2 regions of the Blautia sp. OM07-19 genome follow, and region 2 is predicted to be linked to the other one. Evidence: predicted binding sites of a transcription regulator. Region 2 holds the regulator's gene; the other holds the start of a gene.
The links. The regulator HrcA, encoded in region 2, represses chaperone genes, less so after heat shock. The targets are predictions, from matches to a motif close to TGTTAGCACTCNNNNNNNNNGAGTGCTAACA.
Positions count from the first base shown of each region.

Region 1: the regulator HrcA is predicted to act here: its motif matches at 13,960-13,990, upstream of groES (co-chaperone GroES).

Region 1 covers NZ_QULA01000009.1:84,955-100,385, reverse strand. Annotated here, with positions in the region: gene DXC01_RS08730 (hydrogenase iron-sulfur subunit) at 1-122, shown strand, start outside; gene DXC01_RS08725 (4Fe-4S dicluster domain-containing protein) at 110-1,084, shown strand; gene DXC01_RS08720 (4Fe-4S dicluster domain-containing protein) at 1,088-2,128, shown strand; gene DXC01_RS08715 (FAD/NAD(P)-binding protein) at 2,128-2,982, shown strand; gene DXC01_RS08710 (2Fe-2S iron-sulfur cluster-binding protein) at 3,021-3,695, shown strand; gene DXC01_RS08705 (FAD-dependent oxidoreductase) at 3,711-5,324, shown strand; gene DXC01_RS08700 (fumarate hydratase) at 5,348-6,190, shown strand; gene DXC01_RS08695 (Fe-S-containing hydro-lyase) at 6,193-6,759, shown strand; gene DXC01_RS08690 (YoaK family protein) at 6,921-7,610, shown strand; gene DXC01_RS08680 (YifB family Mg chelatase-like AAA ATPase) at 8,109-9,713, shown strand; gene dprA (DNA-processing protein DprA) at 9,749-10,636, shown strand; gene topA (type I DNA topoisomerase) at 10,706-12,778, shown strand; gene codY (GTP-sensing pleiotropic transcriptional regulator CodY) at 12,909-13,694, shown strand; gene groES (co-chaperone GroES) at 14,030-14,314, shown strand; gene groL (chaperonin GroEL) at 14,353-15,431, shown strand, end outside.
Region 2 covers NZ_QULA01000001.1:524,946-540,376, reverse strand. Annotated here, with positions in the region: gene DXC01_RS02400 (IreB family regulatory phosphoprotein) at 1-2, opposite strand, end outside; gene mtaB (tRNA (N(6)-L-threonylcarbamoyladenosine(37)-C(2))-methylthiotransferase MtaB) at 39-1,370, opposite strand; gene DXC01_RS02390 (HPr family phosphocarrier protein) at 1,667-1,903, shown strand; gene thiI (tRNA uracil 4-sulfurtransferase ThiI) at 1,996-3,177, opposite strand; gene DXC01_RS02380 (cysteine desulfurase family protein) at 3,192-4,346, opposite strand; gene DXC01_RS02375 (16S rRNA (uracil(1498)-N(3))-methyltransferase) at 4,374-5,117, opposite strand; gene prmA (50S ribosomal protein L11 methyltransferase) at 5,122-6,075, opposite strand; gene dnaJ (molecular chaperone DnaJ) at 6,225-7,409, opposite strand; gene dnaK (molecular chaperone DnaK) at 7,539-9,410, opposite strand; gene grpE (nucleotide exchange factor GrpE) at 9,450-10,082, opposite strand; gene hrcA (heat-inducible transcriptional repressor HrcA) at 10,112-11,164, opposite strand; gene DXC01_RS02345 (pyridoxal phosphate-dependent aminotransferase) at 11,407-12,564, opposite strand; gene uvrB (excinuclease ABC subunit UvrB) at 12,658-14,658, opposite strand; partial or broken gene DXC01_RS02330 (nucleotidyltransferase domain-containing protein) at 14,915-15,052, opposite strand; gene DXC01_RS02325 (CoA-transferase) at 15,180-15,431, opposite strand, start outside.

The DNA.
Region 1 (15,431 bases), on a different contig from region 2:
GTGTAGAGTGGGTATCTGCCGCTGAAGGTGTAAAATTCTCCCAGACCATGAATGAGTTTGTGGAAAAAATTTATTCTTTGGGTAAAAACGTCAGATTGGAGGATTTAAGATGCAGGAACTGATTACCCGTGCAAAAGAACTGCTGGCTGATGGAACCGTAGTGCGTGTTCTTGGCTGGAAAGCTGGAGACCTGTCTTACAATCCGGAAGCAGCATATTTTGAAACAGCAGAAAGCCTGGATGAATTTGTTTACAATGGCTTCTGCGGACAGAACTTAAGTAAAATGATGATCGAGGCTTCCAAATTAGAGGGAAAAACCCTGGTCTGTCTGAAGCCTTGTGATACCTATAGCTTTAACCAGCTGATCAAAGAACATCGCGTGGATCGTGAAAAGGCCTATATTATTGGTGTTGGATGCAAAGGAAAGCTGAATGTGGAGAAGCTTCGAGAAATGGGAATCAAGGGAATCAAAAGTATTTCCGGAGCAGAGCTTACAGATGCCTGTGAGGAGCTTCATATTTCCACAATCTATGGTGACAAGACTGTAGCCTACAAGGAGGCAATGCTGGAGCGCTGCCATGTATGCAAGGGAAAAGAGCATATGATCTATGATGAGATCATCGGCGAGTCCAAGGATACAAAGGATGCAGACCGTTTTGCAGAAGTTGAGAAAATTGAGAAAATGAGCCCGGAAGAGCGTTTTGCATTTTTCCAGAAGGAGCTCAGTAAATGTATCCGCTGCAACGCATGCCGCAATGCATGTCCGGCCTGTAGCTGCCGTAAATGTGTGTTCGACAGCACCAAGTTTGACAGTGCCCAGAAGGCAAACGTGGATTCCTTTGAAGAAAAAATGTTCCACATTATCCGTGCATTCCACGTTGCAGGAAGATGTACAGACTGTGGCGAGTGCAGCCGTGTTTGTCCGCAGGGGATTCCGCTTCACCTGTTTAATCGTAAATTTATCAAAGATATTGATACCTTCTACGGCGAATATCAGGCAGGAGCAGATGTCCAGTCAAAAGGCCCGCTGACCAGCTTTACATTTGATGATGTAGAGCCAGGTGTAGTGGCAGAAAGGGGATAATGTATGTATAAGATTGAAAAAGAAAATCTGGAAGCATTATTCCGGAAAATCGCAGAAAGCCAGGATCTGATCATTCCGATCAAAAAGGCAGGACAGACCAACTTCGGCCTTTGGAATGAAGGAGAAGAGGCTGATCTTGATACACTGAAAACCGTAAAATCCGGTAAAGATGCCTTTTTCCCACAGAGCGAAACTCTTTATACCTGCGTTCGTGATGGAAAGAAGCTGACTGTTGAACCGGAAGAGCTTAGAAGCAGTCCTTTCGTTGTATTTGGCATGAAAGCCTGCGATGTAAAGGGTATGGAAGTGTTGGATAAGGTTTTCCTTGCAGATCCTATTGACACTTTTTATGCTGCAAGAAGAGACCATGGAACTATCGTTGCAATGGCATGCCATGAACCGGAGGAGTCCTGTTTCTGTAAGGTTTTTGGAACAGATGCAGCAGATCCTGCAGCTGATGTGGCTGTCTGGATGGTAGAAGGAACACTTTACTGGAAAGCAATCAGTGAAAAAGGTCAGGTTCTTACAGAAGCAGTTAAAGACCTTCTTACAGATGCAGATGCCTCTGATGAAGCAAAGGTTTCTGCTGAAAAAGAAGCAATCCATAATATTGTAGAACAGCTTCCATATACACATCTTTCTCTGGAAGGATGGGATGGAAATGCAACCGATGAGAAGTTTAATTCTCCTGTATGGGAGACTTTATATAAACCATGCCTGGCATGCGGAACCTGTACTTTTGTATGCCCTACCTGCCAGTGCTATGACATCAAGGATTACGACACAGGACACGGTGTAAAACGTTATCGCTGCTGGGATTCCTGTATGTATTCTGACTTCACAATGATGGCTCATGGAAATAACCGTACCAGCCAGATGCAGAGATTCCGTCAGAGATTCATGCATAAGCTTGTCTATTTCCCGGCTAACAATAATGGCATGTATTCCTGCGTGGGATGCGGCCGTTGCGTGGAAAAATGCCCGTCATCACTGAATATCGTGAAGGTGATCAAGGCTTTTGAAAAGCATGGAGGTGAAAAGTAATGAGCGAATGTACCTGTCATAAAAACTACACACTGGATACGTTGATCCCACAGGTTGGCGTGATCACAGACATTCATGAGGAGACTCCGGATGTAAAAACCTTCTGCGTAACTGCACCGGACGGAGGCAAGCTTTTCGAGCATATGCCAGGTCAGTGTGCAATGGTTTGTGCACCAGGAGTAAGTGAGGGTATGTTTTCCATTACCTCTTCTCCTACAAACAAAGAATATCAGGAATTTAGTATCAAAAGATGCGGAGATCTGACCTCTTATCTGCACAGCCTTCAGGTTGGTGATGAGATCACAGTCCGAGGACCATACGGAAACCATTTCCCGGTAGAAGATAAGCTGAAAGGCAAAAATCTTCTGTTTATTGCCGGAGGTATTGGTCTTGCACCGCTTCGTTCCGTAATTAATTACGTGCTGGACAACCGGGATGACTATGGTACTGTAGATATTCTTTACGGTTCTCGTTCTGCAGACGATCTTGTAAAATTAAAAGAGATCCAGGAAGTCTGGATGAATGCAAAAGATGTAAATGTATACCTGACCATTGACCGCGAGCAGGAAGGCTGGGACGGACATGTTGGCTTCGTACCTACATACCTGAAAGAAATCGGTTTTGATACCAATAAAGTAGCCCTTGTCTGTGGACCGCCAATCATGATCAAGTTCGTGCTTCAGGGACTGGAAGAGCTTGGATTTACAAGAACTCAGGTTTATACAACATTGGAGCTTCGTATGAAATGCGGTGTTGGTAAATGCGGACGCTGCAATATTGGATCTAAGTACGTATGTAAGGATGGTCCGGTATTCAGAATGGACGAAATTGACCAGTTACCGGATGAGTACTAAGCAAATAATTGACAATCAGAAGAAAGGAACAACCCAACATGGAAAATATGGTAAACGTATATTTCTTCGGTAAAAAATACACTGTACCTGCAGACCTGACCATTATGACAGCTATGGAATATGCAGGCTACACCTTAAAAAGAGGCTGCGGCTGCCGTCATGGATTCTGCGGTGCCTGCGCAACCATTTACAGAATCAAAGGGGATAACGAACTGAAAACCTGTCTTGCCTGTCAGACACAGGTACAGGAAGGCATGTATGTGGCAAGCATCCCATTCTTCCCTACTGACAAGAGACTTTATAATATGGAAGAGCTTCAGCCGAACCAGCAGGTAATGATGGAACTTTATCCTGAAATTTACAGCTGTATCGGATGTAATGCATGTACAAAAGCATGTACCCAGGACTTAAATGTAATGCAGTATATTGCATATGCACAGAGAGGCGAGCTTGAGAAATGCGCTGAGGAATCCTTTGACTGTGTAAGCTGCGGATGCTGTTCCGTAAGATGCCCGGCTGGTATTTCCCATCCAATGGTTGGTCTTCTGGCAAGACGTCTCACAGGTAAATACATTGCCCCGAAGAGCGAACACCTTGCAAAACGTGTGGAAGAGATTCACGAGGGTAAATATGATGACCTGATCGAGCAGATCATGCAGAAACCGATCACTGACATGCAGGAACTTTACAACAACAGAGAAATTGAGAAATAAGGAGGGCGTAAAAACATGTATGCACCATATCCAGAAAATATGATGGAATCCATCAAAAAGGTAGAGGCTACAAGAGCAGAGCGTATGGCAACAGAGCCAAAACGTCTGACCGCTGACGAGAAAGACGCTCTTCTTAAGGAATTCCATCCGGATTATAACCCAGATGCATTTGCCGAAATCAAGGTAGGACCAAACAAAGGTCAGAAAGCACCACTTGAACTGGCAGAAATGCTTCATTCCGAAAGCCGTTTGCTGAACGAAAAAATTGACCTTAACAAAATCGATTATGATGTAGATGTACTTGTAATCGGCGGCGGCGGTGCAGGCTCCTCCTGTGCCATCGAAGCCCACAATGCAGGTGCTGACGTTATGATCGTCACAAAGCTTCGTATTGGTGATGCCAACACCATGATGGCAGAGGGCGGAATCCAGGCAGCAGATAAAGAAAACGATTCTCCTGTACAGCACTATCTGGACTGCTTCGGCGGCGGACATTTTGCTGCAAAGCCTGAGCTGGTAAAGAGACTTGTAATGGAAGCTCCTGATGCCATCAAATGGCTGAATGATCTTGGCGTTGAATTTGATAAAGAAGAAGACGGAACCATGATCACAACACATGGCGGCGGTACTTCCAGAAAGAGAATGCATGCTGCAAAGGACTATTCCGGATCCGAGATCATGCGTACCATCAGAGATGAGGTTATCAACCTTGGTATTCCTGTAGTTGAGTTCACTTCTGCTGTTGAGCTTCTGAAGGACGAAAAGGGACAGGTAGCAGGTGCTGTTCTTCTCAACATGGAAACAGGAGATTACTCTGTTGCAAGAGCAAAGACTGTAGTAATCGCAACAGGTGGTGCAGGAAGAATGCATTATCAGGGATTCCCGACATCTAACCACTATGGTGCAACTGCAGATGGTCTTGTGCTTGGATACAGAGCAGGTGCTTCTCTTCTTTACCAGGATTCCATTCAGTATCATCCAACCGGTGCAATCTATCCGTCACAGATCCTTGGTGCACTGGTAACCGAGAAGGTTCGTTCCGTTGGCGCACAGCTTGTAAACGTAAACGGAGAAGCTTATATCCATCCACTTGAAACACGTGATGTAAACGCTTCTGGTGTTATCCGTGAATGTGAAGAAGGCCGTGGCGTGGAAGTTCCGGGCGGATTAAAAGGTGTATGGCTTGATACTCCAATGATCGAGATTATTGGAGGCGAAGGCACCATCGAAAAAAGAATTCCGGCTATGTTCCGTATGTACATGAACTATGGCATTGATATGCGAAAAGTGCCGATCGTGATCTATCCAACACTTCATTATCAGAATGGTGGTCTGGAAATCGACGGAGACGGATTTACAAAGGAAATTCCAAACCTTTTAGTTGCGGGAGAAGCAGCAGGCGGAATCCATGGAAGAAACAGACTGATGGGTAATTCTCTTCTGGATGTAATCGTATTTGGAAGAAATGCCGGTAAAAAAGCAGCTGCAAAATGCAAAGACGTAGAACTTGGAGAAATGAATCTGAATCACGTTTATGCATATGAAGAAGAACTGAAAGAAGCAGATGTACATACTGATAAGGTATCTCCATTACTGCTTCCGAAATACGCTCGTCACGAACAGCGATAAGAAAAAGAAGGGAGCTTACCAAAATGCGTGAAGTAGAAGTAAGCAGACTTACAGATGTCATCGAAAAACTCTGTATCGAAGCAAATGAACATCTTCCGGAAGATGTAAAATGCGCCATCAAAACATGCCGTGCATGCGAAGACGGAGAAATCGCCAAGGGCGTCCTTGACAATATTATTGAGAACTTTGATATTGCCGATAAGGAGAATGTGCCGATCTGCCAGGATACCGGAATGGCATGTGTATTTCTGGAAATCGGACAGGATGTACACTTTGTAGGCGGAGATTTCACTGATGCCATCAATGAAGGGGTACGTCGTGGATACGACAAAGGATATTTAAGAAAATCTGTAGTAAGGGATCCTGTACGTCGCGGAAATACAGGAGATAACACACCGGCTATGATCTATACAGAGATCGTTCCGGGAGATCAGGTTAAGATCACAGTAGGTCCAAAAGGCTTCGGAAGTGAGAATATGAGTATGATCCGTATGTTTAAGCCGTCTGCAGGACTTCAGGGAATCAAGGATTTCATTTTGGAAGTAGTAGAGACAGCTGGTCCTAATCCATGTCCTCCTATGGTAGTCGGAGTCGGAATCGGCGGAACCTTTGACAAATGTGCTCTTCTTGCAAAGAAAGCACTGATGCGTCCTCTGGATTCCCACAACCCAGATCCATTTTACGCAGATCTTGAGAACGAAATGCTTGAGAAGGTGAATAAGCTTGGAATCGGACCTCAGGGCTTTGGCGGAAAGACCACTGCCATCGGTCTGAATATTGAAACAATGCCTACACACATTGCGGGAATGCCGTGTGCAGTTAATATCAACTGTCATGTAACCCGTCACAAAACGGAGGTGATCTGATCATGGAAAAAAGAAAAATTACACTGCCCCTGACAAAAGAACTGGCAAAGACTCTTCATGCAGGAGATCAGGTTCTTCTTACAGGAACTATCTACACCTCCCGTGATGCAGGTCATAAGCGTATGTGTGAAGCTCTTGCAAGGGGAGAGAAGCTCCCGTTTGACCCAACAGATGCAACAATCTATTATGTAGGACCGACTCCTGCAAAACCAGGAGCAGTAATCGGTTCCGCAGGGCCTACAACCAGCGGACGTATGGATGCCTATGCACCGACTATGATGTCAGTAGGAGCACGCGGTATGATCGGAAAAGGAGCACGCCTTCCAGAAGTTGTAGAAGCCATGAAGAAATATGACGGCGTTTACTTCGGAGCGATCGGCGGTGCCGGAGCTCTTCTTGCCAAATGTATCAAGAAAGCTGAGCTGATTGCATATGAGGATCTTGGCGCGGAAGCACTTCGTAAGCTTTATGTAGAGGATATGCCGCTTGTTGTTATTATTGACAGCGAGGGAAATAACCTTTATGAAGAAGGACGTAAGGAATATCTGAAAGAGCATAAACCAGAGTAATCATCGGTGTTTTAAATTTGACATATAAGAACGATATAGCCTGTATATCAAATTGAGTGTTTACAGGATTTATAGTTTATAGCTTTGAAGGTGCAGCGGACTTGACAGAGTTAAAATCGCATATGCAGAACAAAGACGAAAGACAAAGGAAGGAACTTGCTATGGACCATCATAAGAAGGTACAGACCTCAGAAGCTTTCATAAACAGTGCATTTCTTGCAGTGTCAGGAGGATTTCAGGATGCCTATACCTACTTCACACGCGACGGCGTTTTTTCCAACGCTCAGACCGGAAACGTGGTACTGATGAGTGAGCGGTTTATGAACGGCGAAGTGAAAGCAGGATTACATTATCTGGTTCCTCTGACCGCATTTTTCCTTGGAGTACTGCTGGCAGAGCGTATTCAGAATAAATTTCGCTATGCCAGACGCTTTCACTGGCGCCAGGGAATCCTTCTGGTAGAAATTATCCTGTTGTTCTTGGTAGGCTTTGTACCGGGAAATATGAATGTACTGGCTACTACCATGGTATCCTTCTCCTGTGCCCTGCAGGTACAGACCTTCCGAAAGGTAGAGGGAAACTCTTATGCCAGTACCATGTGTATCGGAAATCTTAGAAGCGGTACAGCAGCTTTTTCAGCTTATATACGCGAAAAAAAGTCGTGTCTGCTTCACCAGGCACTGTGCTATTATGCCATTATCTTTCTGTTTGCCATAGGAGCAGGAATCGGAGGACGACTCTCTGTGGCATACGGTGAAAAAGCTATCTGGGTATCCAGTATTTTGCTTCTTATCAGCTTTCTGATTATGTTTATTGAGGAGATTGAAGAAGCAGAGCATCATTGGCAATAAAAATATATATCAGCAGATATTAAAAACGGAATCTCTGAAAAGGGATTCCGTTTTTTTGTTGGCTCTGCAAAAATACAGATATGGATTTATTTGATTGGTGTCTTGTTGTCCATGCGTCCTACAAGGTAATCGATTGTAGTATCATAATAATCTGCAAGCCGGATGAGCATTTCGATTGGGAATGTGAAATATGCAGTTGAGCTTTGGCTGACAATAGATTATAATAAGATCAGAGCAAAAATCTTTCTTTAAAAGCCTGCATATAAAAGGCAGGTTTTTCTTTTTTTCTGAAAATCTTATTATATTCCAGCAAAATATTATAACAGAAACAATTCTGCAAAGTACGAAAGACAGAATTGTTGAAGAAAACACTAACATATGTTGAAGAAAACAGTTCAGTAACTGTTCACAGGTAATATTCCGCGAGGTGTTTTGACATGAATATGGCAAAATCCCGAGACATACGGGGTAAAATGCCATCACCGAAGGTGATTTGGAATGCATTTTGACCAAGTTACTGTGAACGGAGTGAACAGTAACGAATATCAGGCAGATCGGGGGCCGGAAGAAGAAAGGAGAAAAATGTTTGCAAGTGTACTATCAGCAGCAATTTTGGGAATGGAGGTACATCCCATTCAGGTGGAGGCAGATGTCAGTGATGGGCTGCCTTCCTTTACTATGGTCGGCTTTCCTTCAGCGCAGGTAAAAGAAGCACAGGATAGGGTAAGAACAGCACTGAAAAATAATGGGATTGCGCTTCCGCCAAAGAGGATCACTGTCAATTTTGCTCCGGCAGATATCAAAAAGGAAGGAGCAGGCTTTGATCTTCCGCTTGCGGCGGCGGTTCTTGCTGCCTCAGGGATATTAAGACCGGAACAGCTTACGGCAGTCATGATGGCCGGAGAAATCAGCCTGAATGGAAACATTCATGCAATCTCAGGAATTCTGCCAATGATAATACGGGCAAGGGAAGAAAAGTGTCGTTTCTGCGTTGTCCCGGCAGAAAATCTGAAAGAGGCAAGACTGATTCCGGATATGAAAGTGATCGGTGTGAGAAATCTCAATGAAATGATTCAATATCTGAGAGATCCGGAAGACTATTGTATGGAGGATATCGAAAGTACAGTGGAAGAAAATACGGAAAAAACAGATTTCTGTGAGATCAAAGGGCAGGAAAGTCTTCGAAGAGCGGTAGAGATTGCAGTCAGTGGATTTCACAATCTGCTTATGATCGGACCACCGGGAGCAGGAAAAACCATGATAGCAAAAAGAATACCCGGGATCATGCCGTCACTGAGTTTTGAGGAAGGACTGGAACTGACCAAAATCTACAGTATCGCGGGGCTTTTGTCTCCGGGTGATCCTCTTGTGAGAAAACGGCCATTTCGAAGTCCACATCATACCTGTTCTGCACAGGCATTGGCCGGCGGCGGACGAAATCCCAGACCGGGAGAGGTCACGCTGGCACACAGAGGCGTGCTTTTTCTTGATGAGATGCCGGAGTTTTCAAGGCGGAGCCTGGAGATTTTGCGACAGCCTCTGGAAGATAAAGTGATCCGAATCTCAAGAGTATATGGAACCTATGATTTTCCGGCAGATTTTATTTTGTGTGCGGCAATGAATCCCTGTCCCTGCGGGCATTATCCTGATATGAATCGCTGTCATTGCACCCCGGCACAGGTTTCACAGTATCTTGGAAGGATCAGCCAGCCACTGCTTGACAGACTGGATCTCTGTGCGGATGTGACACCGGTATCTTTTGAAGGGCTGAGCAGCAGCCGGATCGGAGAATCGACGAATAAGATTCAGGAACGTGTTACACGGGTCCAGGAAATACAGAGAAGCCGATACAGGAATGAAGGAATCCAGTTCAATGGAGAACTCAAAGGAAGCCAGATAGAACGATTCTGTAAACTGGACGCCCAGGGAAGGGGTCTTCTTAAGATGGCATTTGAGCATATGCCATTCAGTGCACGGGCATATCACCGTATTCTGAAGGTGGCAAGAACAATTGCAGATATGGATGATTCAGGAACTATACAGAAGCATCATATAGGGGAGGCGCTTTCCTATCGTGCGTTTGACAAAAAATACTGGAACTAAAGTGTCATAAAACAGGAAAGAATGAGGTATTTTATATGGAAGAAAAACCAGAAGAAAAAATCCTCCGGATTAGTTCTAAAAGTGCAGAATATCCGGAAAAATTAAATAATTACCCCAAAATGCCGGAAATACTTTTTGTAAAAGGAAGACTGCCCGACAGGAAAAAACCAAGTATAGCAATCGTTGGAGCACGGGCGTGCAGCACATACGGAAGAATCCAGGCATTTCGATATGCAAAGGTCCTCAGCAGCGCAGGAGTGCAGATCATCAGCGGCATGGCCTACGGGATTGATGCAGAAGCACACAAGGGAGCACTGGAGGGAGGAACAGCAACCTACGCAGTTCTTGCAGGTGGTGTGGATATCTGTTATCCGGCGGGAAATAAAGCCCTGTATGAACGTATCCTGAGGGAAGGAGGAGGAATCATAAGTGAACAGCCTCCGGGTATGAGAGCAAGAAATTATTTTTTTCCGGCAAGGAACCGAATCATAAGTGGACTTGCGGATATGGTGCTCATCGTAGAGGCAAGAGAAAAAAGTGGTTCGCTTATCACAGCACAGTGGGCATTGGATCAGGGAAAAACAGTTTATGCGATTCCGGGACCTGTAAATGAGGAACTGAGTATAGGATGCCACAAACTGATATATGATGGGGCAGGAATCGCGTACAGTCCGGAAATTCTTCTCAGAGAACTGGGGATGAATTATGAAAATAAGGTAAAATCCGACTCAAAAAATGACTTAGGACTTGCAAGCGATTTGAAATTGGTGTATAGTTGTCTCGATTTACGACCAAAATCTACGGATTTTTTAATTCAGAAAACAGGCCTTCCGCCGAGGCAGGTCGGAAGCCTTTTGCTGGAGTTAAAGCTGTCAGGTCTGATCCGGGAGATCGGCAGACATTATTATATAAAAGAGACTTAAAACCGACATAAGACGTCGACTCTTGAAGCAACAGATCCCGGAGAGTTTAGCAAAAGTAGGAGAGGTAGCATGGCGAAATATCTGGTGATAGTAGAATCACCTGCAAAAGTAAAAACCATAAAAAAATTTCTTGGAAGTAATTATGATGTACAGGCATCAAACGGACATGTGAGGGATTTCCCGAAGAGTCAGTTCGGAATCGATGTGGATAACGATTTTGAGCCGAAATATATTACGATCCGTGGGAAAGGAGAGCTCCTTGCGGGACTTCGTAAGGCTGCAAAAAAAGCAGACAAGATTTATCTCGCAACTGACCCTGACCGTGAAGGAGAGGCGATTTCCTGGCATCTGATGCAGGCGTTGAAGGAAGATCCGGCCAAGATGCGCAGGATTTCTTTCAATGAGATCACCAAGACGGCCGTGAAGAATTCTATCAAGCAGCCAAGGGATCTGGATATGAACCTGGTAGATGCACAGCAGGCGAGAAGAATGCTGGACAGAATGGTAGGATATACCATCAGCCCGCTTCTCTGGGTCAAGGTCAAGAGAGGCTTAAGTGCAGGTCGTGTGCAGTCTGTAGCACTGCGTATCATCTGTGACCGTGAGGATGAGATCAATGCATTCATTCCAGAGGAATACTGGAGCCTGGATGGTGAATTCCGTGTCAAAGGAGAGAAGAAACCTCTCAAGGCGAAATTCTACGGCACAGACAAGAAGATGCCGATTCACAATAAGAAAGAAATGGAAGAACTTCTTGCGAAACTGGAAAATGCAGAGTATGAGATCACGGAAGTCAAGAAGGGTGAGCGTATCAAGAATGCTCCGCTTCCTTTTACCACCAGTACTCTGCAGCAGGAAGCATCCAAGACACTCAATTTTTCCACACAGAAGACAATGCGTCTGGCACAGCAGTTATACGAGGGTGTTGACATCAAGGGAAGCGGCACAGTAGGTATCATCACTTATCTGCGTACCGATTCCACCCGAATCTCCCAGGAGGCAGATGCAGCCGCAAGAGAATACATCGGACAGCAGTACGGAGAAGAGTATGTATCTGTAACAGAGAAATCTGTCAAGAAAGAGCAGAAGATCCAGGATGCGCATGAGGCAATCCGACCGACCGACATCACCAGACTGCCGGCAATGATCAAGGAATCTCTTTCCAGAGACCAGTTCCGTCTGTATCAGCTGATCTGGAAACGTTTTACTGCCAGCAGAATGGCGGCAGCCAGATATGAGACAACTTCTGTAAAGATCGGAGCAGGAGAATATACTTTCACCGTTGCGGCTTCCAAGGTAGTTTTTGATGGTTTCTTATCCGTCTATACACAGGAAGAGGATAACCAGAAAGGCAATGTCCTGAGTCAGTCCCTGGAAAAAGGCATGAAACTTACTCTGGAAGAACTCAAACCGGAGCAGCATTTCACACAGCCGCCGGCACATTACACAGAGGCGTCCCTCGTCAAGGCGCTGGAGGAACAGGGCATCGGACGACCGAGTACTTATGCGCCTACGATCACAACGATCATCAGCAGACGTTACGTTTCCAAGGAACAGAAGAACCTCTATGTGACAGAACTTGGAGAGGTTGTCAACAACATCATGAAACAGGCATTCCCAAGCATCGTGGATGTGCGCTTTACGGCGATGATGGAAGGCCTTCTGGACTGCGTGGAGGCAGGCACTGTCCAGTGGAAGACGGTTGTCAGAAACTTCTACCCTGACCTCAAGAAAGACGTAGATGCAGCTGAGAAAGAACTGGAAAAAGTTGATATCCAGGATGAAGTCACAGAGGAGGTCTGTGATGTCTGCGGCAGAAATATGGTCATCAAGTACGGACCTCACGGAAGATTTCTTGCCTGTCCGGGATTCCCGGAGTGCAGAAACACCAAGCCTTATTACGAAAAGATCGGTGTTGCCTGCCCGAAATGCGGCAAGGATGTCGTCCTTAAGAAAACACAGAAGGGACGTAAGTATTACGGATGTATTGACAATCCGGAATGCGATTTTATGTCCTGGCAGAAACCGTCAGACAAGAAGTGCCCTGTCTGCGGAAGCTATATGATCGAAAAAGGAAATAAACTGGTCTGCAGTCAGGAAACCTGCGGTTATGTAGAGGCAAAAACAAAAGAAGAAGACTGAATATAAGAATTTTCTGAAAATGCAGATAAAATCGAAAAAAATATAAAAATATCTTGATTTTTCGTGGTGAAGCGTGTACTATTATCTTATAAAGATGGTTACATCGAATAAATCATTGAAGGAGGCCAAGATGAGCGTTCAGTTGTTAGATAAAACAAGAAAAATTAACAAACTTTTGCACAATAGCAGTTCCAGTAAGGTTGTGTTCAATGACATCTGTCAGGTTCTGATGGAGACTTTAAGTTCCAATATCCTGGTACTGAGCAAGAAGGGCAAAGTCTTAGGCATCAGTTTATGCCCGGGTGTGAAGGAAATAACTGAACTGATTGAGGATAACGTTGGCGGACACGTAGATGAATTGTTGAACGAGCGTTTTTTGGGAGTTTTATCAACTAAGGAAAATGTGAATCTTCAGACTTTAGGGTTTGAGCACGTTGACAGCAGCTGCCAGGGTATCATCAATCCGATCGATATTGCGGGCGAACGTCTGGGAACAGTTTTCATGTATCGTGATAATAAGCCATACGATATCGAGGATATCATTGTCAGTGAATACGGCACAACCGTAGTAGGGCTTGAAATGATGCGTGCAGTACACGAAGAGAATGCAGAAGAGGACCGTAAGCAGCAGGTTGTCAAATCAGCCTTCAACACTCTGTCATTCTCCGAACTGGAAGCGATTATCCATATCTTTGACGAGCTGGATGGCGAAGAGGGAATCCTGGTTGCGAGCAAGATTGCAGACCGTGTGGGAATCACCAGATCCGTGATCGTAAATGCGCTCCGTAAATTCGAGAGTGCAGGTGTTATCGAGTCCCGTTCTTCCGGTATGAAGGGAACCTACATCAAGGTTCTCAATGAAGTGATCTTCGACGAACTCGAAGAGATCAAAGCACAGAGAAACAAGAAAGCATGATCAGAGACTGATCAGAAATAAGAGTCTAAGAAAGCTCTTCTTCATCGGGCGTATGTCTGGTGAGAAGGAGCTTTTTTTTGCGCTGTACAGCAAGGAGGCACCGGATGCGTGTCCGCTGATCCTGTATAAAAAATTACTGAAAAACAGTAAAATAAGAAAATTAAAGAAAATCAAAGAAAAAAAGAGATAATATCTAAAAATATAGTAATTTATGACGATGAAAAGAGTTGCAGAAAATAACGGAATTAAATAATATAAGGACAGTGATTAGCACTCAAACGAAATGAGTGCTAGTAATCGAAAAGCAAGGCAACAATAAAGGAGGAAAATAGATCATGAAATTAGTACCTTTAGGCGACAGAGTTGTATTAAAACAGTTAGAAGCAGAGGAAACAACAAAATCCGGTATCGTACTTCCGGGTCAGGCACAGGAGAAACCACAGCAGGCAGAAGTTATCGCTGTAGGATCTGGCGGAGTTGTTGAAGGCAAAGAAGTTAAAATGGAAGTTAAAGTAGGAAACAAAGTTATCTACTCCAAATACGCAGGAACAGAAGTAAAACTTGACGGCGAAGAATACATCATCGTAAAACAGAATGATATTCTTGCAATCGTTGAATAATTATATTAAATCGACATTATTTTAGGAGGACAGTCATCATGGCAAAAGAAATTAAATTCGGCGCAGAAGCAAGAGCCGCACTTGAAGCTGGTGTAAACAAACTTGCAGATACAGTAAGAGTAACGATCGGACCAAAAGGAAGAAACGTAGTACTTGACAAACAGTTTGGTGCTCCGCTCATCACAAACGATGGTGTTACGATCGCAAAAGAGATCGAACTGGAAGACGGATTCGAAAACATGGGCGCACAGCTCATCAAAGAAGTTGCATCCAAGACAAATGATGTAGCTGGTGATGGTACTACAACAGCAACTGTTCTTGCTCAGGCAATGGTTCACGAAGGAATGAAGAACCTGGCAGCAGGCGCTAACCCGATCATCCTCAGAAAAGGAATGAAAAAAGCTACTGACACAGCAGTAGAAGCTATCAAAGAAATGAGCCAGAAGATCAGCGGCAAAGCACAGATCGCAAACGTTGCTGCAATCTCTGCAAGTGATGAAGAAGTTGGTCAGCTCGTTGCAGACGCAATGGAAAAAGTTTCCAACGACGGTGTTATCACAGTAGAAGAATCCAAGACCATGCATACAGAACTTGACCTGGTAGAAGGTATGCAGTTTGACCGTGGATATATTTCCGCATACATGTCCACAGACATGGAAAAAATGGAAGCAAATCTGGAAGATCCATACATCCTGATCACTGACAAGAAGATCAGCAACATTCAGGAGATCCTTCCGTTACTGGAGCAGGTTGTTCAGGCAGGTGCCAAACTTCTCATCATCGCTGAGGATGTGGAGGGTGAAGCTCTGACAACTCTGATCGTAAACAAATTAAGAGGAACCTTCCAGGTAGTAGCTGTCAAAGCTCCTGGATATGGTGACAGAAGAAAAGAAATGCTTCAGGATATCGCTATCCTGACAGGCGGACAGGTAATCTCTGATGAACTTGGACTGGACCTCAAAGAAGCTACCATGCAGCAGCTTGGACGTGCAAAATCTGTCAAAGTTGCAAAAGAAAACACAGTTATCGTTGACGGACTTGGAGACAAGAAAGCAATCGAAGACCGTGTTGCACAGATCCGTGGACAGATCGAAGAGACAAAATCCGAATTCGATAA
Region 2 (15,431 bases):
ATTTTCTCTCACGTCCTTAATAAGATTTCTTTTTTATTTTAATATAAATCTTCACAAATTGCAAGAAGCACATGCTCATCTGCAAAATCAACTGCTTTTGCCTTTACGAGATCGTTGACTTTGTGTGCATCTGTCTTCTCGATGACTGCACGTACATATTCTTTGCTGTGTGCCATAAAATAGGTTTTACCGCCGATCTCCACTTCTTCTTCAAGGAGCAGCTCCAGAGTCCTGCCGATCATGGCGGTTTCGTATTCTTTTGCACGAATCTCATGCAGTTTCAGCATTTTTTCACTTCGCTGTGCCTTGACTGCTTCTGTAAGCTGTCCATCCATAGCTGCGGCTTTGGTTCCCTGTCTTCTGGAATATTTAAAAATATGTGTCTCGTAGAAATGAATATTTTTTACAAATTCATAAGAATCTTCGAAATCTTCCTCTGTCTCCATCGGGAAGCCTACGATCACATCTGTTGTCAGTGCCGGTGCCGGATAAAATCTGCGGATCAGTTCGCATTTCTCTGCATATTCCGGTGCGCTGTATCTGCGGTTCATATTCTTGAGGGTCCTGTCACAACCACTCTGCAGGGAAAGATGGAAATGCGGGCACACCTTCGGGAGAGCGGAGATCCCCTCCATGAATTCTTCTGTAATGATACGCGGCTCCAGTGATCCCAGACGGATCCGGGCAATCCCATCCACTTCATGTACTGCCTGGATCAGTGACAGGAGGCTTTCTCTTTCTTCCTTCGGGAAATCCAGTCCATAGGAGCTCAGATGGATCCCGGTAAGAACAACTTCTTTGTAACCTCTTGCTGCAAGAGTACGTACTTCCTCAAGGACCTCTGCGATCTTTCTGCTGCGTACACGGCCTCTTGCATAAGGGATGATGCAGTAAGTACAGAACTGGTTGCATCCGTCCTGAACTTTGATATAGGCACGCACATGTTCTGCAGTGTAACCGATGGAAAGGTCCTCGTATTCCTTTGTCTTGTTGATCTCGATGACTTTTACCTTCTTGGCATGTTCTTTTTCGTATTCCTCGAGAGCTTCTACGATCTGTTTTTTCTGGTTGTTTCCAAGGATCAGGTCCACAGCACTGTCCGCCTCCAGTTTCTGTGTATCTGTCTGGACATAACATCCTGTTGCCACGACAATGGCATCCGGATTCATTTTTTTTGCTTTGTGGAGCATCTGTCTGGATTTACGGTCTGCGATATTGGTGACTGTGCAGGTATTGATCAGATAAATATCCGCCCCTTCTTCAAAAGGAACGATCTCATATCCTGCTTTTTCCAGAAGCTGCTGCATGGCCTCTACTTCGTATGCATTTACTTTGCAGCCCAGGTTGTGAAGGGCAACTTTTTTACTCATATTTTACCTCGATCATTCTTTTAGTTGTTTTATTTTTTCAGACTTTGTTATGTTTTTCATTGAAATTTCATTATATTTTCCCTTGACTTTTTCAGGGGGTACAGGTAAGATTACTCTTGAAAGAGTTACTGTTCACTTTGTTCACAGTAACTTGGCCAAAATGCATTCCACATCACCTTCGGTGATAGCATTTTGCCCTGTATGTCTCGGGATTTTGCCATATCCATGGCAAAACACCTCGCGGGATACTACCGGTGAGCAGTTACTTTACTAATAATAAAGGAGGATTTATCATAATGAAAACATTAAAGATTTCTCTGAACTCAATCGATAAAGTGAAGGCATTTGTGAACGAGATCAGCAAATTCGACTGCGATTTTGATCTGGTTTCCGGAAGATATGTGATCGATGCCAAATCTATCATGGGTATCTTCAGTCTGGATCTTTCCAAACCGATCAACCTGAACATCCACGCAGAGGGAAGTACTCTCGATACAATCCTGGCTGTTGTTGAGCCATATGTTATTGAGTGATTCTGCATCGTGCCGGTTTCTGACCGGACATACCAGATTTTAAAACAGCTTCATTGTGTGACCACATATGAAGCTGTTTTTATTTTGCTTTTTTACTGGATTTCGATGATTTCTGTTGTGGCCAGTGCTTCTTCCATCAGCTGGTCGATCTTCTCGTTCAGTTTCTCCTCGGATCTGCGGATCACTTTGAGGTTTGGTTTTGTTACAGGATGTTTTGCAACAAAAATCGTACAGCAGTCTTCAAACGGCTGGATAGAAGTCTCGAATGTGTTGATCTTTCTGGAAATCTGAACGATCTCCTCCTTGTCAAATCCGATAACCGGACGGTATACAGGAAGCTCGCATGCCTCATCTGTTGCAGCAAGACTCTGTAAAGTCTGGCTCGCTACCTGTCCAATGCTCTCTCCTGTGATCAGACCAAGGCATTTATCCTTGCGTGCAAAATGCTCTGCGATACGCATCATGTAACGGCGCATGATGATCGTCAGTTCTTCATGCGGGCACTGATCGTAAATATAAAGCTGGATATCTGTAAAATTGACCACGTGCAGACGGATCGGTCCGCTGTAGCGTGCTACCAGTTTTGCAAGATCTACAACTTTCTGTTTTGCACGCTCGCTGGTGTACGGCGGAGCGTGGAAATAAACGGCTTCGATCTTGACACCACGTTTTGCGATCATGTATCCGGCAACAGGGCTGTCGATACCGCCGGAAAGAAGGAGCATTGCCTTGCCGTTTGTTCCGATCGGCATTCCTCCCGGTCCTGGAAGAGTCTCGGAATATACATAGATCTTGTCACGGATCTCTACGGACAGTGTCATTTCCGGATGATGTACATCTACAGATGCCTCCGGGAATGCATCCAGGATCTTTTCTCCGATTCCTGCGCTGACTTCCATGGAAGTGATCGGGTAGGATTTCTTGGCTCTTCTTGTGTAGACTTTGAAGCTTCCGGCATATCCCGGGTATCTTGCTTCCATATAAGATACGACATCTTTTGCCATCTGGTCAAATCCCTGATCTTCGTAGATCACGACCGGGCTGATACCTACGATACCAAATACTCGCTGCAGAGCCTCCACAGCCTCGTCAAAATCATATTTCTCCGGACAGAACACGTATACACGGCCCTGTTCCTTGGTTACTGTAAATTCGCCTTCTACCGGCTCCAGAGCCAGTTTCATCTGCTTTACAAGGGCATCTTCAAAAAGATATCTGTTTTTTCCCTTGATGGCGATCTCTGCATATTTGATCAAAAATGCATGAAATATCATACTGTTCCTCCTGATTATTTTCTTGAATATCGTCTGAGCATCGGAACCAGAGTTTTCATGGTTTCCAGGAAATAGTCTGCTTCTTCGATGGTATTTTCTTCACAGAAACTTAAGCGGACGGTGCTTTCGATCTGGTCCTTGGACATTCCCATGGCACTTAAAGTTGCGCTTGGTTTTCTCTTGTGGCTGGAGCATGCGCTTCCTGCGGAAATGTAGATTCCCTTATCTTCCAGGGAATGAAGCAGGACTTCGCTTCGAACGCCCATCACGCTGATACTTAAGATCTGCGGTGCGCCCTCACGGAGCGGCATTCCGTTGATGCGGATGTCTTCGATCTGGGAAAGTCCCTCGGCAATGTGCTCTTTGAGCTGATACATATGCTCTACATTCTCATCCAGATTCTTGTAAATCTGTCCGGCTGCCACACCAAGTCCGGCGATCCCAGGTACGTTGTCGGTTCCTGAACGCATGCCGCTCTGCTGACCGCCGCCAAGGATCTGCGGGATGATCTTGACTTTCTCATTGATGTACAGGAAACCGATTCCTTTCGGCCCGTGGATCTTGTGTCCACTGACTGCGAGAAGGTCGATCCCCATTTTTTTCGGATAGATACGGTATTTGCCGAATCCCTGGATCGCATCCACGTGATAGAGCGCCCTCGGGCTCTTTTCATGGACCATCCTGGCGATCTCCTCGACCGGCATCACTGCACCGACTTCGTTATTTACAAGCATGGTAGATACCATGATCGTGTCTGGTCTCAGAACGGCTTCCAGTGCTTCCATCTTCACTCTGCCCTGTGCGTCTACCGGGAGGTAGGTGATCTCAAATCCCTGCTCCTGAAGGTACAGTGCCGGCTGGCTGACCGCCGCATGCTCTACAGATGTGATGATGATGTGGTTTCCGTTTCGTTTGTTTGCCATTGCACCACCAATGAGTGCAAGGTTGTCAGACTCTGTACCACCGGAAGTAAACAGGATCTCTTTTTCCTGTACTTTCAGGATTCCGGCGATCGTCTTTGTTGCTTCTTTTACATATTTCTCCGCATCTACACCCTTGAGATGCATGGCAGATGGATTTCCGAAGTCCTCTGTCATGGTCTTTACTACGATGTCTTTGACGGAATCGTAGCATCTGGTGGTGGCGGAATTATCAAAATAAACTTCCATAATTTCCTCTTTATTATTGTATCCGTATTAATTTTCAAGCTGGAACATGAGAACAGACAGGATCGCAAGTCCTGCTGTCTCTGTGCGGAGGATCCGTCGTCCGAGGGTGATCGGCTTCGCTCCTCCTTCGATCGCAGCTTTTACTTCTTTTTCTTCGAAACCGCCCTCCGGTCCGATGAAGATCCCGATGGACTGTCCCGGTTCTATCGCCGCAAGGATTTCCTTTGTCTCTGGCATTCCCTTTGCAAGTTCATAAGGGATCAGGCGGATATCCATGGATTCCGCGTATTTCAGAGCTTCTTTAAAGCTGATGACATCATGTACATGCGGGATCAGCATTCGCTTGGACTGCTTCGCCGCGCTCTCTGCAATCTGCTGCCAGCGGTCGACTTTTTTGGCGGCCTTTTTGCCATCCAGTTTGACGACACAGCGTCTGGTCTCCACCGGAATGACTTCGTATGCGCCAAGCTCGACTGCTTTCTGTATGATCAGTTCCATCTTATCCGCTTTCGGCAGGCCCTGGAACAGATAAATCCTGCTTGGGAGCTCATAATCCGGCTCCTGAGAATAAATGATGTGAAGGAGCACCTCGTCCGGCTCAAAAGCCTCGATCGTACAGCGGTATTCACATTTGCCGCCGTCGCTGATCCACAGTTCCTCTCCCTGTTTCATACGAAGGACATTGGCGATATGGTTCACATCGGTCCCTGTGATATGGATCTGGTGCGCTTCCTCATCAATCTGATGCGGTTCTACAAAAAATCTCTGCATGAGATCAGTCCTTTCTTGCAGTTACGCAGACCCATTCGCCCTGCTTTGTAACTTCTACCAGAGTAAGACCGGCTTTCTCTACTGCTTCTCTGACAACTTCTTCCTTGACATCAAGGATTCCGGAAGTGATGTAGTATGCACCTTTTTTCATCTGATGAACGATAACCGGGGTCAGCGGAACGAGAACATCTGCAAGGATGTTTGCAGCTACGATATCGTATCTCTCATATCCGACTTCATTCTGTACTTCAACGTCATCGATGATGTTTCCGATCATCATATCAAAAGAATCATCTTCAATCTGGTTTGCTTCTTTGTTATCCTGTACAGCAGAAACTGCACATGGATCAAGGTCTGTTCCGACAACATGTCCTGCACCGAGTTTGAGGGCTGTGATTCCAAGGATTCCGCTTCCTGTTCCTACATCGAGGATCTCTGCGCCGCGGGTCACATATTTCTTGAGCTGACGGATCACGAGCTGTGTTGTCTCGTGCATACCGGTTCCAAATGCTGTACCCGGGTCAATGTGAAGGATCATTTTGTCCTTATCTTCTTCTTTGACTTCTTCCCAGGATGGAACGATCAGGATATCATCTACATAGAACTGATGGAAAAATTCTTTCCAGTTGTTGATCCAGTCCTTATCTTCTGTCTCGGATTCTTCGATCGTGCCTTCTCCGATGTCCATGAAAGTACGCAGTTCTTCCAGTGCGTTTCTTACATCACGAAGAATGCTCTCCTTGTCGGCATCTTCTTCCAGATAAAAATTCAGATATGCGATCCCGTCATCTGCCGGTCCTTCCGGCATGATATCAACGAACATCTGAGCTTTATCTTCTTCTGTGAGCGGCTGATGGTCCTGGATCTCAGCACCCTCTACGCCGATCTCTGCCAGTGTGCAGATGATCATGTCCTCTGCTTCTGTTTTTGTTTTAATGGTAAAACGATTCCACTTCATATATTTTAATCTCCTGTCTATTATATGCGACAATTTTACGATACTTACGGATTGTTCCGCAGCAAGCTTTTGTTCTTTTAACCCTGGTATCTAATATACATGAAACCACAAAAAAAGAAAAGAGGGAAACCCTCTTTTCCTTAAACTTTTTAGTCCTCAAAAGTTTCTTTGAGTTTATCCATAAAACTCTTTTTCTTCTTTTCGGATTTCTCGGAACCGCCTTTTTTCTCATCGAGGTTGACGTTTCCGCAGGCTTCGTCGAACTTGCGGAGTGCTTCTTTGGCTTCCTCATTGAGTTTGGTCGGAACCTGAACGATCAGGGTAACGTAGTGGTCACCACGGACATTCTTGTTTCTCAGGGATGGAACACCCTTACCCTTGAGACGGATACGTGTGTCGGTCTGTGTTCCTGGTTTTACTTCGTATACAACGTCACCATCAACAGTATTTATATGGATCTCACCACCCAGTGCTGCCTGTGCATAAGTCAGCGGTGCGGTAGAGAAGATATTCATATCCTGTCTCTGGAAGATCGGGTGACGTGCTACATTTACTTCTACGAGAAGGTCGCCTCTCGGTCCGCCATTGGTTCCTGGTTCACCCTTATCACGGATACGGATGCTCTGTCCGTTGTCGATACCGGCCGGGATGGAAACCTGGATCTTCTTACGTGCGGAAGTATATCCTGTTCCATGGCAGGCACTGCATTTATCCTTGATGATCTTACCAGATCCGTTACAGTCCGGACAGGTCTGTACATTACGGACCATACCAAACATGGACTGCTGTGTATAGACGATCTGACCTTCTCCTTTACATTTCGGACAGGTAGTTGGCTGTGTTCCTGGTTTTGCTCCTGTTCCATGACAGGTGGTACATTCGTCCTTAAGCACGATCTCCAGTTCTTTGTCACAGCCGAATACAGCTTCTTCAAAAGTAATATTTACACGGGCACGTAAATTGGCACCTTTCATCGGTCCGTTGTTGGCACGGCGTCTTCCGCCGCCTCCAAACAGATCTCCGAAAATGTCTCCAAAAATATCTCCCATATCTGCGCCATCGAAACCGCCAAATCCACCGTAGCCGCCGGCTCCACCGCCGCCCTGCTCAAATGCAGCGTGACCAAACTGGTCGTACTGTCTACGTTTGTCTGCATCACTTAAGACACTGTATGCTTCTGTTGCTTCTTTGAATTTGGCCTCTGCTTCTTTATCTCCCGGGTTTACGTCCGGGTGATATTTCTTGGCTAATTTTCGGTATGCGCTCTTCAGTTCTGATTCACTGGCAGTCTTGCTGACACCCAGGACCTCATAGTAATCTCTTTTATCAGCCATCTTTTCTCTTTCCTATATGTGTTATTAGTTTTATTTTTCTTATATCCAAGATGCCTCCCGCGCAGACGGAATGTGTGCGCCGGAGGCTTATTGTTTTTACTTTACTGTCTGGTTCTCAGTAACTTTTATTTAGACTTCTTTGTAGTCAGCGTCTACAACATCATCGCCATAGCCTGCTTCATTTCCACCCTGAGCTGCGCCTGCTCCCGGGTTCGGACCAGCCTGGCCGCCTGCCTGCTGTGTCTGCTCATACATTTTAGCGAAAAGCTTCTGAGCACTTTCCATCATCTTTTCCTGAGCTGCTTTGATGTCTGCGATCTGAGCATCTGTCAGTTCTGCGTTTGCTGTCTGAGCAAGCAGATCTTTGAGTGCGTTCAGGTCTGTCTCAACTGCTGCTTTGTCGTTAGCGTCGATCTTGTCGCCAGCTTCTTTGAGTGCATTCTCAACCTGGAATACCATGGAGTCTGCGTTGTTTCTTGTGTCGATTCCCTCTTTACGTTTCTTATCCTGAGCTTCGAACTCAGCAGCTTCTTTGACTGCTTTGTCGATCTCGGAATCAGACATGTTGGAACCTGCTGTGATTGTGATGTGCTGCTCTTTACCTGTTCCAAGGTCCTTAGCAGATACATTTACGATACCGTTGGCATCGATATCAAATGTAACCTCGATCTGCGGAACACCACGACGTGCTGGCGGGATTCCATCCAGACGGAACTGTCCGAGGGATTTGTTGTCTTTTGCGAACTGACGCTCACCCTGTACAACGTTGATATCTACAGCTGTCTGGTTGTCTGCTGCTGTGGAGAAGATCTGGCTCTTCTTGGTCGGGATTGTTGTATTTCTCTCGATCAGACGAGTTGCGATACCACCCATTGTCTCGATGGACAGTGACAGCGGAGTAACATCCAGAAGAAGGATATCGCCGGCACCTGCATCACCTGCAAGTTTACCACCCTGTACGGAAGCACCAAGTGCAACACATTCATCCGGGTTCAGGGATTTGCTTGGCTCTTTGCCTGTGAGCTGTTTTACTTTGTCCTGTACAGCCGGGATACGTGTAGATCCACCTACCAGAAGTACCTGACCAAGTTCGGAAGCTGTGATTCCTGCATCAGACAGTGCACGGCGAACCGGCTCTGCTGTCTTCTCTACCAGGTCATGTGTCAGCTCATCGAATTTAGCTCTTGTAAGGTTCATATCGAAATGCTTCGGTCCTTCTGCTGTTGCAGTGATGAACGGAAGGTTGATGTTTGTTGTTGTTGCGGAAGAAAGTTCTTTTTTAGCTTTCTCTGCTGCTTCTTTCAGTCTCTGAAGAGCCATCTTATCTGCACTTAAGTCTACGCCTTCTGCTTTCTTGAATTCCTCGATCATCCAGTCTGTAATTTTCTGGTCGAAGTCATCACCACCAAGACGGTTGTTACCAGCTGTGGAAAGAACTTCGATGACACCATCACCGATCTCGATAACGGATACATCGAATGTACCACCACCTAAGTCGTAAACCATGATCTTCTGCTCTTTCTCGTTGTCAAGACCATATGCAAGAGCTGCTGCTGTAGGCTCGTTGATGATACGTTTTACATCAAGACCTGCGATCTTACCAGCATCTTTGGTTGCCTGACGCTGAGCATCGTTGAAGTAAGCCGGAACTGTGATAACTGCTTCTGAAACAGTTTCTCCAAGGTATCCTTCTGCGTCTTTTTTCAGTTTCTGAAGGATCATAGCGGAGATTTCCTGCGGAGAATATTTCTTCTCGTCGATAGTTACACGGTAATCTGTACCCATCTCTCTCTTGATTGAGGAGATTGTTCTGTCAGCGTTTGTTACTGCCTGACGTTTTGCAGGCTCACCTACAAGACGTTCTCCTGTTTTTGTGAAAGCAACTACGGATGGTGTTGTTCTTGCACCTTCTGTATTAGCGATAACGGTCGGCTGTCCACCTTCCATTACGGCTACACAACTGTTTGTTGTACCTAAGTCAATACCAATGATTTTTCCCATGATAAATTCCTCCTGATAAATATCTAAATATATGAAATATTAATTAGCCACTTTAACCATGCTGTGACGAACTACGAATCCTTTATAGGTGTAACCTTTCTGAAGTTCCTCTACAACAATGTTCTCTCCGACAGATTCATCCTCCACATGCATGACTGCGTTGTGGAAATCTGGATTGAATTCCTTGCCGACTGCTTCGATCGGTTCTACTCCCATGCCTTCCATTGTGGTGGTAAGCTGTTTGTAGATCTTCTCCATTCCATCAGCAAACGGATCATCCTGTGGTGCCTGTGCAAGTCCTCTCTCAAAATTATCCACAACCGGAAGGATCTTCTCGATGATGTCCTTTGCTCCGATCACATACATGCTGGATTTCTCTTTCTCCGTACGTTTACGGAAGTTATCGAACTCAGCCATGTTACGTTTCAGTCTGTCTGTCAGTTCTTCGATCTGCTGTTCTAATTTATTGTCTTTTTTCTTCTTGCCGAAGAAAGATGTTTTGGATTTGGTTTCTTTATCGTCGTCTGCCTCAGGGGCTTTCTCCGCTTCTGCGTCCTGTCCTGCCGTTGCTTCCGGCGATTCTTCTGTCGGCTCGTTCACAGTTTCTGTTTCCGGAATGTCTTTCTCTGTTTCTTCCTGCTCATTTGCCGTGTTTTTATTTTCTTCTGACACCTTTGTTTTACCGCCTTTCTGCCTGGCTGCTAGCCGTCTTCATTGCTTTTATTTTTTATGAAAACCTGATCAAGTTCGACCTTGAGGGTCTTCAAGCTGTTTACTACATTCTCGTAATCCATTCGCTTCGGTCCTACAATACCGATCGTTCCATGCATTCCCTCTCCCAGTTCATAGGTTGCGGTTACAACGCTGCAATCCTTCATGGTCGAGATCGGAAGTTCGTCTCCGATGTACACCTGAACTCCGGTATTGTCATCTGCCATCCGCTCCTTGACCAGATCTACCAGCTGCTGCTTCTCCTCGAAAGTGGAGATCAGTCCGGTTGCTCTCGTCGTATCCGATAACTCCGGATACTTGAAGAAGTTCGTGGCTCCTGACGTATAGATTTCCATGTCGTCCTCATCCACATGAATCGTAGCTGCCACTGCATCCAGCACCTTGGCCACCAGCTTACTGTGAATACCTGCCTGTTCCTTAAGTCTGGCGATCATTCCAAGATTGATATCCTGGATCGGCAGTCCGTTCAGATTGGTATTCAGAAGCAGGTTCAGCTTCAGGATCGTCTCATCGTCCATCTCTTCATCCAGATCGATGATCTGATTTCGGATGACGTTGCCTTCGCATACAACAACTGCTACCAGCTGCAATTCATTGACACGGGATAACTGAATAAATTTCAGTTTGCTTCCGCTGTACTGAGGAACCGAAACCATCGTTGCGTAATTGGTGTTCGAGGCGAGGACACGTGCTACATTCTTAAGCACTTTCTCCATCTTATCTGTCTTCTCGATCATCAGATTACGGATCTCTGCAATCTCGTCTTCCTTCTCCCGCATCAGTTCATCCACATAAAGCCTGTAGCCCTTATCAGAAGGTATTCTTCCTGCCGATGTATGTGGCTGAACGATATATCCCATGTCTGTCAGATCAGACATCTCGTTCCGGATTGTTGCTGAGCTGACATTCAGATCCTTGTCCTTGGAAATCGTCCTGGATCCTACTGGTTCGCCTGTCTCCATGTATGTCCTGATGATCGCCTTGAGAATCCGTTTCTTACGATCTGTCAGTTGTTCATCCATGTTCCCAGCTCCTTTCCGTTTAGTCTGTTAGCACTCATCATTAAGGAGTGCTAACATCTATAGTGTTAAGATAGCACTGTCGTTATTATTTGTCAACAGATAATTACGAATTTTTTGAAAAAAACATAAAAATCACAGTTCCGACACAGATAGGGAAACTCCGACAATTCTGGCAGGACCTTCTCTGTGTTCGACACTGTGATTCTCTTAATCTTCCTGTATTATGATATATCTGTTTTACTTTACAGACCGCTTCTGCGGATCGCTTCTACTACTTCTTTGATCTTCTCCGGAGGGAGTACCAGTGCGAAACGTACATATCCTTCTCCGTGCGGGCCAAAGCTTGCTCCTGGTGTCACGATGACGCCGGCTTTTTCCATCAGTTCCATACAGAATGCCATGCTGTCTGTACGTCCTCCCGGGATCCTTGCCCAGACGAACATCGTTCCCTTGCCATTTGGAAGGTCCCAGCCGATCTCGCGGAGACCATTGCAGAGTGCATCCCTTCTCTCCTGATACATCTGGCACTGCTCCTGAACGCTTTCAAGAGGTCCTTTGAGTGCCGCGATCGCTGCTTTCTGGATCGGAAGGAACATTCCGAAATCAATCTGGCTTCTGAGTTTGCGGAGTGCCGCGATCACATCCGGGCGGCCTACGAGAAAACTGATCCTTGCGCCTGTTACATTAAAGGACTTGGAAAGGCTGAAGAATTCTACGCCAATCTCCTTTGCTCCTTCTGTTGCAAGGAAACTTCCACCATGTGCTCCGTCAAAGATGATGTCGCTGTATGCATTGTCATGGATGATCAGAATGTCATATTTCTTCGCAAATGCTATAATTTCTTCGTAAAGTCCCGGTGTGGCAATGCTTCCTACCGGGTTGGATGGCAGAGAAACTACCATGTATTTGGCTTTGCGTGCTACTTCCTCCGGGATATCCTTTACATATGGAAGAAAATCGTGCTCTGCGACGAGCGGATAGTAGTATGGCTCTGCTCCTGCCATCAGGCTGCCTGCGGCAAATACCGGATAACATGGGTCTGGAAGAAGGACAACATCTCCCTCATCGCAGAGTGCCATTCCAAGATGTCCCATTCCTTCCTGGCTGCCGTAAACGGTCATGACCATGTCCGGTGTCAGCTCTACGTCAAAACGTTTCTTATAATAGTCACAGACTGCTTCCAGAAGTTCCGGAAGATCCCTGAGACTGTATTTCCAGTTATTGTCATCCATGGCCGCCTCTGCCAGAGCTTTCTTGATGTGTTCCGGTGTTTTGAAGTCCGGCGTTCCCACACTCATATTATAAATTTTCATGCCCTGTGCTTCCAGTTCCATACGTCTGTTATTCAGGGCTGCAAAGATTTCTTCTCCAAATCTGTCTAATCTCTTGGAAAACTGCATATCGATTTACCTCTTTCGTTTCTGTTCAGGCATCATACCTGCCGTTCGTTCTATTGTAGCACTCTCTCCATTACTGTACAAGAGTAAAGTACACTAGTCATCCAATTCTTCCAGATTTTTCTTAAGTTCGATCATCTTGTCACGGAGTTCTGCTGCCTGTTCGAAGTTCAGACTTGCTGCTGCCTCGCGCATCTGCTTCTCAACTTTGGTGATCAGCCTGGTAAGTTCTTTGCGGTTCATGGACTCCGGATCTTTCTTGAGTTTCGCTTCAGTCTCGGCAACTGCCTTGGAAACTGTGATCAGGTCGCGGACTGCTTTCTTAATTGTGGTCGGCGTGATTCCATGTTCTTTGTTGTAGGCTTCCTGGATGCTTCTTCTTCGCTCGGTCTCCTGAATGGCTTTTCGCATGGAATCGGTCATGACGTCCGCATACATGATAACGTGGCCTTCGCTGTTTCGGGCGGCTCGGCCGATCGTCTGGATCAGAGAAACTTCTGAACGGAGAAAACCTTCTTTGTCTGCATCGAGGATTGCAACCAGTGTGATCTCCGGGATGTCAAGACCTTCTCGGAGAAGGTTGATCCCGACAAGTACGTCAAAGACATCCAGTCGCATATCGCGGATGATCTCTGCACGTTCCAGCGTGTCAATGTCAGAGTGGAGGTAGCGGACGCGGATTCCTACATCCTTCATGTATTCCGTCAGGTCTTCTGCCATTCGTTTAGTCAGAGTCGTGATCAGGATCTTGTGGCCCTTGTCCACTTCTTTGTTTACTTCGCTGATCAGATCGTCGATCTGTCCTTCGACCGGGCGGACTTCTACCTTCGGATCGAGAAGTCCTGTCGGACGGATGATCTGTTCTGCACGGAGAAGTTCGTGCTCTGCCTCATACTGTCCCGGTGTTGCAGAGACAAACAGGACCTGGTCGAGTTTGTTTTCGAACTCATCGAAGCTTAACGGGCGGTTGTCCTTGGCAGATGGCAGGCGGAAACCGTAGTCGACAAGCGTCTGCTTACGGCTTTGGTCTCCGGCGTACATTCCACCGACCTGAGAGACTGTTTTGTGGGACTCATCTATAATAAGAAGAAAATCATCCTTAAAGTAGTCCATCAGGGTATATGGCGGCTGGCCCGGTGCAAGCCCGGTAAGGTGTCTCGAGTAGTTCTCGATTCCGGAACAGAAGCCGGTTTCTTTCATCATTTCTACATCGAAGTTGGTACGCTCGGCGATACGCTGCGCTTCAATCAGCTTATCCTCGCTCTTGAAATAGGAAACCTGTTCTTTCATTTCTTCCAGGATCGCATCGGCTGCTTTCTGGATTTTTTCCTGTGGAACAACGTAATGGGATGCAGGGAAAATCGCAGCGTGCTTCAGTTCATTGCGGATCTCACCTGTCAGAACATCTACTTCTGTGATGCGGTCAATCTCATCTCCGAAGAATTCTACGCGGATCGCACGGTCTGAGTAGTTGGCAGGAAAAATCTCCAGCACATCGCCCCGCACGCGAAAAGTACCTCGATGGAAATCCATCTCGTTGCGGTTATACTGGATATCGATCAGTTCTTTGATCACATCATCCCTGTCCTTCTCCATCCCCGGGCGCAGAGAGATCATCATATCAAAAAATTCTTCCGGTGCACCCAGACCGTAGATGCAGGATACAGAGGAAACCACTATGACGTCTTTGCGCTCGCAGAGTGCCGCCGTTGCAGAGAGGCGGAGCTTATCGATCTCGTCGTTAGTGGAAGCGTCCTTTGCTATATAGGTGTCGGTAGATGGGACGTATGCTTCTGGCTGGTAGTAATCATAATAGGAGACAAAGTATTCTACTGCGTTCTCAGGGAAGAATTCCTTCATCTCGCCGTAAAGCTGCGCTGCCAGTGTTTTATTGTGCGCAAGTACCAGGGTTGGTTTGTTGAGCCGGGCGATGACATTCGCCATCGTGAAGGTCTTACCGGAGCCGGTGACACCAAGCAAAGTCTCGAACTGGTTGCCTTCCTTGAAGCCCTTGACTAGCTGCTCGATTGCCTGCGGCTGATCGCCGGTGGGGTGATATTCGGAGTGTAGTTTGAAGATTTGTTGTGAATTTTGCACAAAAGCACCTCCTGGTTGTATGTTGAAAAAGTTCAATGCTATTCTTTTTGCAATTCTATTGCATTTGTGTTTCCAAATATTTCTCACATAAATGATTATTTAGAAGAGATGGCAAAGACCATCTACGACTATTGGTTTGTGCAGTTTGAGTTTCCTGATGGAAACGGAAATCCATATAAAACTTCAGGTGGAGCCTTATTATACAATGAAGTTCTCAAAAAAGAGATTCCATTTCTTCACTTTTTGCAATAGGTTTGATATCCACATCAGAATCCGAACGGAAGTCACCCCTTGCATAAGAACCATAAAGGATTATCTGGCGTACATGAGAGCCATAAATCTTTTTGATAGCCTCCACATATTCTTCAATTAAATCCTGCATAAGCTTAGACATACATCTCACCTCACTTCTCATCTACCTCAATTGTGTCCATCATTGCTATTTTTAGTATATCATTTCACATAAAAGAAGTACAGAACAAGCGAATATTTGTTCTGTACTTTTTATAAGTTCTATTCTATCAGACCTCCACCTCAAACGGCAGCCGATCGAGGATGTCTTTCTGCATATCCACTCCCGGGTAGACTTCGATCAATTTCAGGCCTTTGGGGGTGAGGCGGAAGACGCAGCGTTCTGTTACGTAGAGGACTTTCTGGCCGTTTTCGATCGCGCGTTTTGCGGAGAAGCTGATGCTTGAGACGTTCTCTACAAATTTAGGGATCTCGCCTTCTTTGTGGATGGTTACGACACCCTTTTCCTGGGTGACTTCCAG